One region of the Kitasatospora sp. NPDC036934 genome, then DNA from elsewhere that is predicted to be linked to it. Evidence: riboswitches for the same ligand, from Rfam matches in the RefSeq annotation. Region 1 holds a riboswitch; each other region holds the start of a gene.

Region 1 (2,839 bases):
CCGAGCGAGGACTTGTCCGGGGTGGCGTCCAGGTCGAGCATGGCCTGGTCGATCAGGCGCTGCTCGGTGGCGTCGTAGCCGACCAGCTCCGGGCCGATCTGCTCGATGACGGCCAGGACGGCCTTCTCCACGCCCTTGCCGAAGTAGCGGTTCTTGTCACCGTCGCGCAGCTCCAGCGCCTCGAAGGCGCCGGTCGAGGCGCCCGACGGAACAGCGGCACGACCCGTGCTGCCGTCGTCGAGGCCGACCTCGACCTCGACCGTGGGGTTGCCGCGGGAGTCGAGGATTTCGCGGGCTACGACGACATCGATGGACGGCACGAAGCATCTCCTTGCGGAAGCAGGGTCCGGCTGACGGTGGTGCCGGTCGGCCGGAGGATTGCGGAGTCGTTACGACCAGAGCCTAACCGCCCGGGCTCCCGGGGCCACGTCGACCTCGACTCCGTCTCAGCGTGTGGCCCCGCTACCCACCGGTAGTTCACCTGCCCGACCCGACTTGTCCCACCATCACGGACGAACGCGGACGAAGGGGACCGCCGGACGCGGCCCCCTCCTCCGTTCGGCTTCCGGAGCCGTGCGGAACGGCTCAGCCGAGGTGCAGCACCTGGCCGGGCAGGATCAGGTTCGGGTCGCCGCCGACCGTGCCGCGGTTGCCGTCGTACAGCGCCTGCCAGCCACCGGACACGCCCTGGGCGGCGGCGATCGTCGACAGCGTGTCGCCGGAGCGGACGGTGTAGTCGTGGCCGGTCTGGGCGGACGGGGCCTGGGCGGCGCGCGGGGCGGCGTGCTTCGGCGTGTACTGCTGCACCGGCTGCTCGGCGGGCCGCTCGGCCTGCTTCGGCGCGGCGTGCTTCGGGGTGTACTGCTGGACGGGCTTCGCGGCGGGCTTCGCGGCCTGCGGCTGGGCCTTCTGCTTCGGCGCGGACTGCGGCTTGGCGTCCGAGGAGGTGTCCACGGCCGCCGGGGCGCCGCCCTTGCTCAGGCCGGCCTTGACGGAGCAGACCGGCCAGGCACCCGGGCCCTGCGAGGCGAGCACCTTCTCGGCGACCGAGATCTGCTGCGCCCGGCTGGCCTGGTTGGCCTGCGCCGCGTACGCGGTGCCGCCGTACGCCTTCCAGGTGCTGGGGGTGAACTGCAGGCCGCCGGAGAAGCCGTTGCCGGTGTTGATGCTCCAGTTGCCGCCGCTCTCGCACTGGGCGACGGAGTCCCAGACGGAGGCCGGGGCGGCGGAGGCTCCGGTGGCGGTGAGGAGCGGCAGTGCGAGTCCGACGCCGGCCACACCGGCGACGGCGATGGCCTTCTCGGCCTGGGAGCGACGACGATGACGGCCAGTTCCAACGAACAGCATGAAGGTCCCTCTCCGCACGCCTGCGAGGTGAGCTGTCGGGTTCGGACCGGGAGGTGGCCCGGCCGCCGTCGACGGAAACGATTCCGCTCGGGCGGCTTCACCCCAAGCCGTGGGGAGACGGCAACAAACCTGGGTCCCCCGCCCCTGCCCAGGGTCTGGTCGGTTTCCCGTCGCGCGGCGGGCAGGATTCGGCGTTCCGCGCACGGGGTCCGCAGCTGCGAACTCCAGGGAGACTAGACAGATCCTCAGACCAATCACAAGCTCATATCACCGACATCACACAAGAATTACGGCGCGTGCTCGATCGCCTACCAACAGCGGGGCTTTGTCCGGTTTGATGCTCGTTCACACCGCATCTGGAGCCTGCTCGACGACGTCACGTCAGTGTGTCGGGGCCTCAGGACGGGCGTGCGGGGAGCGGGCTTCCGGACTGAATTCGACCGGAAGTTCGCGCAATCCACGCATGATCAGGCCACCCCGCCAACGCAGGTCCTCCGGATTCTCGGCCAGCCGCAGATCGGGCAGCCGTGAGAGCAGCGTGGCCAGCGCGGCCCGTCCCTCCAGCCGGGCCAGCGGGGCGCCGATGCAGTAGTGGATGCCGTGCCCGAAGCCCAGGTGGGGGTTGTCGCTCCGGGCCAGGTCGAGGGTGTTCTCGTCGGCGAACCGGGCCGGGTCGCGGTCCGCCGCCGCCAGCACCACCAGCACCGGGTCGCCGACCGGGATGTCCACCCCGCCGATGGTCAGCGGCCGGGTCGCGAACCGCCAGGTCGCCAGCTCCACCGGCCCGTCGTAGCGCAGGAGTTCCTCGATCCCGGTCTCCAGCAGCCCGGTCTCCCCCAGGGCCACCGACTCCTGCAGCAGGCGCCGCTGCTCCGGGTTGCGCAGCAGCGCGTAGGTGCCGTTGCCGATCAGGTTGACGGTGGTCTCGAAGCCCGCGAAGAGGAGGATGAACGCCATCGCGGCGGCCTCGTTCTCGGTGAGGTGCTCGCCGTGGTCGCTCGCCCGGATCAGACCGGAGATCAGGTCGTCGCCGAGGTCCGCCCGCTTGCGGTGGATCAGCTCCAGCAGGTACGCCCGCATCCGCCTCACCGCCCGCCCCACACCGCCGCGTTGGCCGCCGCCTTGGCCCGGCTTCGTGTGTCGCAGCATCATCCCGGCCCAGTCCCGGAAGTCGTCCTGGTCCTCGGCCGGCACGCCCAGCATGTCGCAGATCGCGTAGATGGGGAGCGGGAAGGCGAACTCGTGGATCAGGTCCGCCGATCCGCGCTGGGCGAAGCCGTCGATCAGCCGGTCGGTCAACTGCTGCACCCGCGGCTCGAACTCGGCCACCCGGCGCGGGGTGAACGCCTTCGACACCAGGCGGCGCAGCCGGGTGTGGTCCGGCGGGTCGATGTTCAGCAGGTGGGTCATCAGGTCCGCCTGCCGCTCCCCCGGGATGCCCACCCGGCCGGTGCGGTGCGCCTGCTCGCTGTGGTGCGCCGGGTTCTTCGAC
Region 2 (2,839 bases), on a different contig from region 1:
GGTCAGCAGGCCCGCGCAGATCAGCATCGCGGTGTGGAAGGCGGAGTCCACCGAGGACGGCACCCGGTAGGCGTCGCCGCTCAGCCCGGCCAGCGCGGGCAGCGCGGCCACCGCGAGCAGCCCGGCCGCGCGGGCGGCGGCGTTGTTGACGCCGCTGGCGATGCCGGCGTGCCGCACCTCGACCGCGGCCAGCACGGTCGCGGTCAGCGGCGCGACCAGCAGGGTCATCCCGGATCCCATCACCGCCACCGCGGGCAGCACGTCCGCCCAGTAGGAGGAGTCCGGGCCGGTGCGCAGCATCAGCAGCACCCCGGCCGCGCACAGCAGCGGGCCGACGGTGAGCGGGATGCGCGGGCCGATCCGCTTGCCGAGGCGGCCGGCCCGCGCGGACAGGGTCAGCATCAGCACGGTGATCGGCACCAGCGCGAAGCCGGAGACCAGCGGGGAGAAGCCCGAGACGATCTGCAGCTGCACCACCAGCAGGAAGAACACGCCGCTGAACGCCGCGTAGACGCAGAGGGTGACCAGGTTCACGGCGGTGAACAGCCGGGAGGAGAACAGCCCGAGCGGCAGCATCGGATCGGGGGTGCGCCGCTCGACGGCCACGAAGGCGGCGCCCAGCAGCAGGCCGGTCGCCCCGGTGACCCAGACGGCGGGGGACAGGCCCTCCCCGGCGGCGGTGAGCGCGTAGGTGATCGCGCCGAGGGCGAGCGCGGCGAGCAGCGCGCCGGGTACGTCGAAGCGGCCCGTCGCCGACTCGTCCCGGCTCTCCGGGACGTAACGGGAGGTCACCGCGATGACGGCGGCGGCCAGCGGCAGGTTCAGCAGGAAGATCCAGCGCCAGCCGGGGCCGTCCACCAGCCAGCCGCCGAGGAAGGGGCCGACGGCGGCCGACACCCCGCCCAGGCCGGACCACAGGCCCACCGCCGCCGAGCGGTCTTCCGGGTGGAAGACGGCCTGGAGCATGGCGAGCGAGCCCGGGGTGAGCAGCGCCCCGCCGATGCCCTGGACGGCGCGGCCGGCGATCAGCACGTGGATGGTCGGGGCGGCGGCACAGGCCGCGGACGCGGCGGCGAACCAGACCACGCCGATCAGGAAGACCCGGCGCCGGCCGTAGCGGTCGCCGAGGGCGCCGCCGAGCAGGATCAGGCCCGCCAGGGTGAGCAGATAGGCGTTCAGGGTCCATTGCAGCGAGGCGAGGGAGGCGCCGAGGTCGGCGCCGATCCGGGGCAGGGCGACGTTCACCACGGTGCCGTCGAGCATCGCCATGCTGGAGCCGAGCACCGTTGCCAGGAGAACCCAGCGACCCTGCCCGGTGCCCAGGCGCAGAGTGCCTGCTTGAGAGGTGGTCACGGGGCAGATCCTGGTCCGACGGGGTGTACGTGACAAGGGTCACCGGGTGGTGTGTCGGTCGGTGGCGGTGCGTGAGCGAATGGTCGCGTCGCGGTGGGGTGGTCGGCGCAGGGTGGTGGATCAGTGGCGCCGGGTGAATGGATTGTGCACGCACGGTGTGCTGGATCATTCGGAGGGTGACCATGGCGGCGGGGGTGGTTGCGGATTCAAGAGATCGACATTGCTTCACCTGAACGGATGAGTTTTAGTTCAGCGACCGCCCGGCCAGTCCGGACGGATCCACCGGGTGGAACGCCGAGTCCTGCCGCTGCCCGGTGGCTCGAACCGAACTCTGTACGGCAGGAGCGGGGGACCCACAGGTAAGTCGCCGGACCGGAGTTCGCGCCTTTTCAGCGCGCGGACGACCAGGACCGGCTTGGGGTGAAGCCGCGCATGAGCGGCCGGGCAACTCCAGCCCGAACCCGACAGCTCACCTCGCAGGCGTCGGAGAGGAAAATTCCATGCCTGCACAGGCTCGTCGTATCGCCCTGCCCCGTGCCGCCCGCATCGGCATCGCCACCGCCGTCACCGGCGCCTCGTTCGTCCTGCCGCTCGTGACCGCGATGAGCGCCCAGGCGCACACCGCCCCGGCCGCCGCCACCGCTTCGGCGGCCTCGCACGAGGCCGCTCCGGCCGCCTCCGCCACCGGCGCTTCGGTGGCCGGCGCCTCGGCCACCGGTCAGGAGAGCTACCGCGTCGTCAGCGGCGACACCCTCTCGAAGATCGCCGACGCCAAGCACGTCGACGGCGGCTGGCACGCGCTGTACGAGCAGAACCGCTCGGTCGTCGGCGCCAACCCGAACCTGATCTTCCCGGGCCAGCAGCTGGCCCTCGCCGGTCAGGCCGGCCACGCCGGTCAGGCCGCTGACGCTGCGAAGCCCGCCGCTCCGGAGAAGCCCGCCAAGCCGACCGCTCCGGCCACCCAGGACGCCTCCGCCGCCGCGGACACCCAGCCGCAGGTCCGGACCGAGGCCGCCAAGCCGGGTGCCCAGCTGCAGACCCAGGTGCAGACCGCCGCCCCGGCCCAGGCCGTCACGGCCGCCCCGGTCGCCGCCACCTCCGGCTACGTCGCCCCGCTGGCCAACCCGGTGCTGGGCGAGGCCTACGGCGTGGCCGGCTCGATGTGGGCCTCCGGCCACCACACCGGCCAGGACTTCGTCGCCTCCACCGGCACCCCGCTGCGCGCCGTCGCCAACGGTGTCGTGGTGAAGGCCGGCAACGGCGGCGCCTACGGCAACGAGGTCGAGATCAAGCTCGCCGACGGCAAGTACGCCCAGTACGCGCACCTGTCCTCGATCGGCGTGTCGATCGGTCAGACCGTCACCACCGGCCAGCAGCTCGGCCTCTCCGGCGCGACCGGCAATGTGACCGGCCCGCACCTGCACTTCGAGATCCGCACCGGTCCGGAGTACGGCTCGGACATCGACCCGGTCGCCTACCTGCGGGC
Region 3 (2,839 bases), on a different contig from region 1:
AGGCCAGCACCACCCAGACCGAGGCGCTCAAGGGCCTGCTCGACCAGCAGCGCCGGCTGGACCAGGAGAAGAGCGAGGCGGCCGCCGTGCTGGCCTCGCTGGACTCCACCACCAAGGACCTGAACCAGGCCAAGACGGACGTCAACACCAAGCTGAAGACCGCCCAGGACCTGCTGAACTCGCTCAGCGCCGCCGACCGCGCCGCGCTGAAGGCCCAGCAGCAGCAGGACGACCGCGCCTCGCGCGGCGCCGACCGGGTCGACCTCAGCAGCCTTCCGCCGGCCAGCGGCTACGCGGCCGTGGCCGTCGCCAAGGCGATGAGCAAGCAGGGTTCGCCGTACGTGTGGGGCGCCACCGGGCCGAGCACCTTCGACTGCTCGGGTCTGATGGTCTGGGCGTACGGCCAGGCCGGCGTCTCGCTGCCGCGCACCTCGCAGGAGCAGGGCCACATCGGGACGGCCGTGACACTGGCCACCGCCCAGCCCGGGGACCTGGTGATCTACGGCGGCGACATGCACCACGTCGCGATGTACATCGGCAACGGCATGGTGGTCCACGCGCCGCACACCGGTGACGTGGTGAAGGTGATGAAGGCCGATGCCATGTCGATCAACACGATCCGCCGGATCTGACGAGCCGACACGCCCGAAGGGCCGGCTCCGGCCCTGTGATCCGCGCCACCTCCCGACGGGGGTGGCGCTTCGGGTTCGCCCGCCTCATGGCCGATCGGTGAGAGTCGATCAGCTTTGCGTCCGGCGGCGATCACCATCAGTCATTTTCACAAAAGAACATGGGCAATCTTCCGTCTTTTTTCTGACAAGGATTTGAACGGATCACGGTTCAGTTACTAGGGTCGTGCCTCGAACCACCGCACTGTCGATCACCCAGCCTGGGTGGCGGCGGTGGTTACCGTCGAGTTCGCGAAACAGCGGGGCAGGTCGAAGCGACTGCCCGACAGGGGAGCCCAGTAGTCGGGGGCGCTGCGGAGCGGAGCCGGGGAACCACGTTCCTCCGGGGTGAATCGGCGCCAGGTCGGCCGCAGGTGAGGCCGGTGAGGCGCCGTAGGGCATGCTTCCGGCCCGAACCCGTCAGCTCACCCGGTAGGCGGATGTAGGAAGAAGGAGTCCGCCTTCGTGGCGTCCCATCGTCGTCCCAAGCCCGCCAGTCGCGCTCGTGTCTCGATCCTGACCGGTTTCGCCGCCGCCGCCGTCGCGCTCTCCGCGCAGACCGGCGCGCACGCCGACCCGCAGCCGACCAAGGACCAGGTCAAGGAGCAGGTCGACCAGCTCAACGAGCAGGCCGAGCAGGCGACCGAGAAGTACAACGCCGCCCAGGAGAAGCAGCAGGAGCTGGAGAAGCAGGTCTCCGGCATGCAGGACCAGGTGGCCCGGCAGCAGGCTCAGGTGACCGACCTGCAGGGCGGCCTCGCCGAGATCGCGGGCGAGCAGTACCGCAACGGTGGGATATCCCCGACCGTCCAGCTGATGCTCTCCTCCAGCCCGGACAACTTCCTGAACCAGGCCGGTGCGCTCAACCAGGCCGGCAGCACCCAGAAGAACCAGCTGAAGCAGCTCCAGGACCAGCAGCGCAAGCTGGACCAGGACCGCACCGAGGCCCAGAGCAAGCTCGGCGAGCTTGAAGCCACCACCACGCAGCTGAAGGCCTCCAAGGACGAGGTCCAGAACAAGCTGAAGGCCGCCCAGGACCTGCTCAACACGCTGACCGAGCAGGAGCGCCAGGCGCTCAAGGCGGCCGAGGACAAGGCCGCCGCCGACGCCAAGGCCAAGGCGGACGCCGCCGCGAAGGCCGTCCAGCCGGCCGACCGCGCCTCGCGCGACAGCAGCCGCAGCGACCTCGGCTCGGGCGCCGCGGCCGCGCCGGTCAAGGTCGCCCCGGGCAGCTCGCACGGCGCGGCCGCGCTGGCCGCCGCCGCCACCAAGGTCGGCAGCCCGTACGTCTGGGGCGCCACCGGCCCCGGCTCCTTCGACTGCTCCGGCCTGATGGTCTGGGCGTTCAACCAGGCGGGTGTGTCGCTGCCGCGCACCTCCCAGGAGCAGGCCGGCGCCGGCACCCGGATCGGCTCGGACATCTCCCAGGCCCAGCCCGGTGACATGCTGATCTTCTACGGCGACGCCCACCACGTCGGCATCTACGCGGGCAACGGCCAGGTGCTGCACGCGCCCAAGCCGGGTGCGTCGGTCCGCTACGAGGCCGTCTCCAACATGCCGCTGGCCTCCATCGTCCGGGTCTGATCCCCGCTCGAAGGTTCACGGGCCCGGTCCTCCGTCACGGAGGGCCGGGCCTGCGGCTTTTCCGGCTGCTCGGCCTGGTGTCCGAATAGGGGTCAAATATTCGGGTCGGTAGGGGTTTGGACTCACTTGCCCGGACTCGCTAACGTCTGCCACCGGACTCCCGCTCGACGGCCGCCCAGCAGGGCGCGGCCGCGGGGCCGCGCCGCAGGAATGGAGCCGCTGCAGCCATGCCCGTGCACCGTCGTTCCCAACTGCTCGCCCGTGCGCTGGTACTGACCGCGGCCGCCACCACGGCCCTGGGCGTGGCGACCGCCGGCAGCGCCCAGGCCACCCCCGGCGCGCCGGATGCGCCCGACCGCAAGGACGTCAAGGCTCAGGTCGAGCAGCTGTACGACGAGGCCGAGCAGGCGTCGGAGAAGTACAACGCCGCCCAGGAGGCGCAGAAGCGGCTGCTCGGCGAGACCACGATCCTCCAGGGCGAGGTCGCCGCCGCCCAGGACCAGCTCAACCAGCTGCGCGGGGACCTCGCCACGGTGGCCGGGGCCGAGTACCGCGGCGGAGGGATGGCCCAGACCGCCCAGCTGATG
Region 4 (2,839 bases), on a different contig from region 1:
GACGTGGTAGACGCCGGAGTCCTGGCCGTTGTTCGACCAGAACAGCAGGTCGCCCGGCTGCAGGCTGTCCAGCGAGACGTGGGTGCTGGCGGCGGCCTGGTCGGCGGCGACGCGCGGGATGTTGATGCCCGCGGCGCGCAGCGCGGCCTGGGTCAGGCCGGAGCAGTCCCAGCCGCCGTTGCCGGTGCCGCCGTAGACGTACGCCTGACCGATCTTCGACTGGGCGAAGGAGACGGCCGCGGCCATGCTGCCGGTGGCGGTCTGGGCCGGGGCCGGGGTCTGCGCCTGGGCGGTCGGCTTCGAGGCGGGCTTGGAAGCCGGCTTCGAGGCGGTGGACGTGCCCTGGTCGATCGGCTTGGCGTTCACGGCACCGCCGTTCGCGGCCTGGCCGGACTTCTTCGAGCGGTCGAACCAGGCGAAGTCCGAGCCGGACGTGGTGGCGGTGGAGGACTGGTCGGCCTGGGCCGAGCCGCCGTCACCGAAGGTCAGCTGCTGGCCCGGGTAGATGGTGTCCGGGCCGTCGGTCAGGGTGCTGCGGTTGAGGTCGTACAGCCGCTGCCAGCCGCCCTGGACGTTGTGCTTGGTGGCGATCGAGGACAGCCAGTCGCCGTCGACGACGGTGTAGCTGCCGCCCTGGGCCTGCGCCTGACGCTTCTGCGCCCAGCTGCTGTTGGCGGAGGAGTCGGCGGACGAGGCGGAGTCACCCGAGGTCTGCGCCTGGTCCTGGGCGGGCGCGGCCGGCTTGGCGGGCGTCGCCGCCCGGGTCGGTGCCTGGGCGGGCTTGGTGGCCGGCTTGGCGGCGGTGGAGCCGGCCGAGGTGTCGACCGCGGCGGCGGCGCCGCCCTTGGTCAGCCCGGCCTGCACCGAGCAGACCGGCCAGGCGCCGGGGCCCTGCGAGGCGAGGACCTTCTCGGCGACGGCGATCTGCTGGTCCTTGGTGGCCTGGTTGGCCTGCGGGGCGTACGCGGTACCGCCGAAGGCGGCCCAGGTGCTGGAGGTGAACTGCAGGCCGCCGAAGAAGCCGTTGCCGGTGTTGATGCTCCAGTTGCCGCTGCTCTCGCACTGGGCGACCTTGTCCCAGGTGGCGACGGAGGCGGCGTTGGCGGTGCCGGTGGTCAGGCAGGGGACGGTGAGGCCGACGCCGGCGACGCCGAGGGCGGCGATCACGCGACGGGTGCGGCTGGACAGGCGGTTGCCGTTGGAAGGCAGCATGAAGACGCGGTCCTCTCCCACGCCTGCGAGGTGAGCTGTCGGATTCGGGCTGGAGTTGCCCGGCCGCGCTGTGGGCGCGGCTTCACCCCTAGCCCTGGACCGTTCCGGAAAACGGTCTAGGGCGACTTACCTGTGGTTCCCCCGCTCCTGCCGTGATGCGTTTTCGCGCTGCCAGGACATCCGACGGCAGGACTCGGCGTCGCGGATGAACTGGGTCCGTGTGGTCACGAACGGGGAGCACGTTATGCAGACGTAAGTTAAAACTGCAAATACCTGTGACGCACATCACGGTTTAGCGGGAAACGCCAAAAGGCTCGAAATTCATGATCGTAAATGATCGTTTTCTTGCAAATTAGCAGTGGATCGCGATAACTGGCTGCGTCTCAGGAATGAAGTGACGGAGCGTTGGAGCGTGACGGGGGCGCTCCCGCGCGCCGGGGGAGCGACGGCGAATCGAGTGCTGGACGGCGCGCCGACAATTCATCGACAAATGGCACCAGAACGGACATTGCGTCGTATTGCCCGCTTAACTCTCCTGTAGGGCGATCCGAACACGTCGAAAGGGCCCGGAACGCAGTCGTTCCGGGCCCTTCGGTGGTGCGAGTGCCGCGACGGGCGGTCGCGGGCTCTGCGGCGGGCGTTCCGCCGGGTCGTACGGGGAGGTGTCCGTCAGCCTTCCAGGGGCCCTTCGGCGGCCGCATGGGCGCGGCGGGAGCCCTCACCGGCCGCGGCGGTGGCGGCGGCTTCCGCCTCGGCCTCGGCCAGCTCCTCCGCCGTCGGCGTGGGCAGCGCGGCCAGGTAGGTGGAGGCGATCAGCTGGCCGACCGTCGGGTACGCGCCCAGCGGCGCCGCCGACGGGCAGCCGGTCTCCTCGGCGGCCGTGGCGAGCAGCTCGGAGTCCGCCTCCGGGCCGATCACGAGCGGGGCCAGCGCGGGGCGCTGGGAACCGGTCTCCTTGAGGTGGTTGACGGCGGCGGCGACCGAGCCGGGCACGTCGAGCGCCGCGGGGACGACCGGGACGGCCAGTCGGGCGGCCAGCAGCACGCCGGTGATCCCGGCCGCGGCGGCCGCTTCCTCGCCGCCGACGGTGGTCAGGACCACGCCGTCCGCGGCGGTCGCGATGGCGAACAGCCGGGCCCGGTCGGCCCGGGCCAGCCCGGCCTCGGACAGTCGCACGTGGACGGCCTCGGCCAGCAGCGGGTGCGGGCCCAGGGCGTCGGTGACGGTCGCGCCGTACTCGGTCGCGAGGGCCTGAAGCCCGGTCAGGAAGCCGTGCGGGCCGGGCACCAGCGGCACCACGACGGGCGTCGGCAGTCCGGCCTCGGCGGCCGCTGCCAGCAGCTCCGCGACGGTGCGCTCCTCGGCGCCCCCGGTGGTGGCGCCGTCGGTCGGGAGGTAGCCGACCGCGGCCTGGACGCCGGTGTGCTCACTGCGGACGATCGAGAGCAGTTCCTCGACGACCGAGCGGGACTCGGGCCCCGGGGTCGCGGGTACGGCGAGCACCAGGGCCGGCGAGCCGGTGCGGATCTCGGGGCGCTCGGGGCGGCGGTGGCGCCCCCGCGCACGGGAGCCTGGAGTGCGGACGGGCAGTGGCGCGCCCGGGATGGCTGCGGTGCTCATGCCGGAG

Evidence for each region. A riboswitch is a leader RNA that binds a small molecule or an ion and turns the genes downstream of it on or off. The one in region 1 is predicted to bind cyclic di-AMP.
Region 2: it holds a riboswitch for cyclic di-AMP, as region 1 does, so the genes downstream of both, ACZ7BZ_RS28650 (M23 family metallopeptidase) here and ACZ7BZ_RS16755 (transglycosylase family protein) in region 1, are expected to answer to the same signal.
Region 3: it holds a riboswitch for cyclic di-AMP, as region 1 does, so the genes downstream of both, ACZ7BZ_RS30830 (NlpC/P60 family protein) here and ACZ7BZ_RS16755 (transglycosylase family protein) in region 1, are expected to answer to the same signal.
Region 4: it holds a riboswitch for cyclic di-AMP, as region 1 does, so the genes downstream of both, ACZ7BZ_RS05220 (transglycosylase family protein) here and ACZ7BZ_RS16755 (transglycosylase family protein) in region 1, are expected to answer to the same signal.

Annotation. Positions count from the first base shown of each region.
Region 1 covers NZ_JBVJQR010000009.1:292,507-295,345, reverse strand. Annotated here, with positions in the region: gene eno (phosphopyruvate hydratase) at 1-320, opposite strand, end outside; gene ACZ7BZ_RS16755 (transglycosylase family protein) at 586-1,347, opposite strand; cyclic di-AMP (ydaO/yuaA leader) riboswitch at 1,349-1,518, opposite strand; gene ACZ7BZ_RS16750 (cytochrome P450 family protein) at 1,729-2,839, opposite strand, start outside.
Region 2 covers NZ_JBVJQR010000022.1:35,813-38,651, forward strand. Annotated here, with positions in the region: gene ACZ7BZ_RS28645 (MFS transporter) at 1-1,353, opposite strand, end outside; cyclic di-AMP (ydaO/yuaA leader) riboswitch at 1,666-1,851, shown strand; gene ACZ7BZ_RS28650 (M23 family metallopeptidase) at 1,854-2,839, shown strand, end outside.
Region 3 covers NZ_JBVJQR010000026.1:88,288-91,126, forward strand. Annotated here, with positions in the region: gene ACZ7BZ_RS30825 (C40 family peptidase) at 1-632, shown strand, start outside; cyclic di-AMP (ydaO/yuaA leader) riboswitch at 969-1,123, shown strand; gene ACZ7BZ_RS30830 (NlpC/P60 family protein) at 1,134-2,252, shown strand; gene ACZ7BZ_RS30835 (C40 family peptidase) at 2,480-2,839, shown strand, end outside.
Region 4 covers NZ_JBVJQR010000003.1:14,505-17,343, reverse strand. Annotated here, with positions in the region: gene ACZ7BZ_RS05220 (transglycosylase family protein) at 1-1,212, opposite strand, end outside; cyclic di-AMP (ydaO/yuaA leader) riboswitch at 1,220-1,382, opposite strand; gene ACZ7BZ_RS05215 (sirohydrochlorin chelatase family protein) at 1,882-2,832, opposite strand.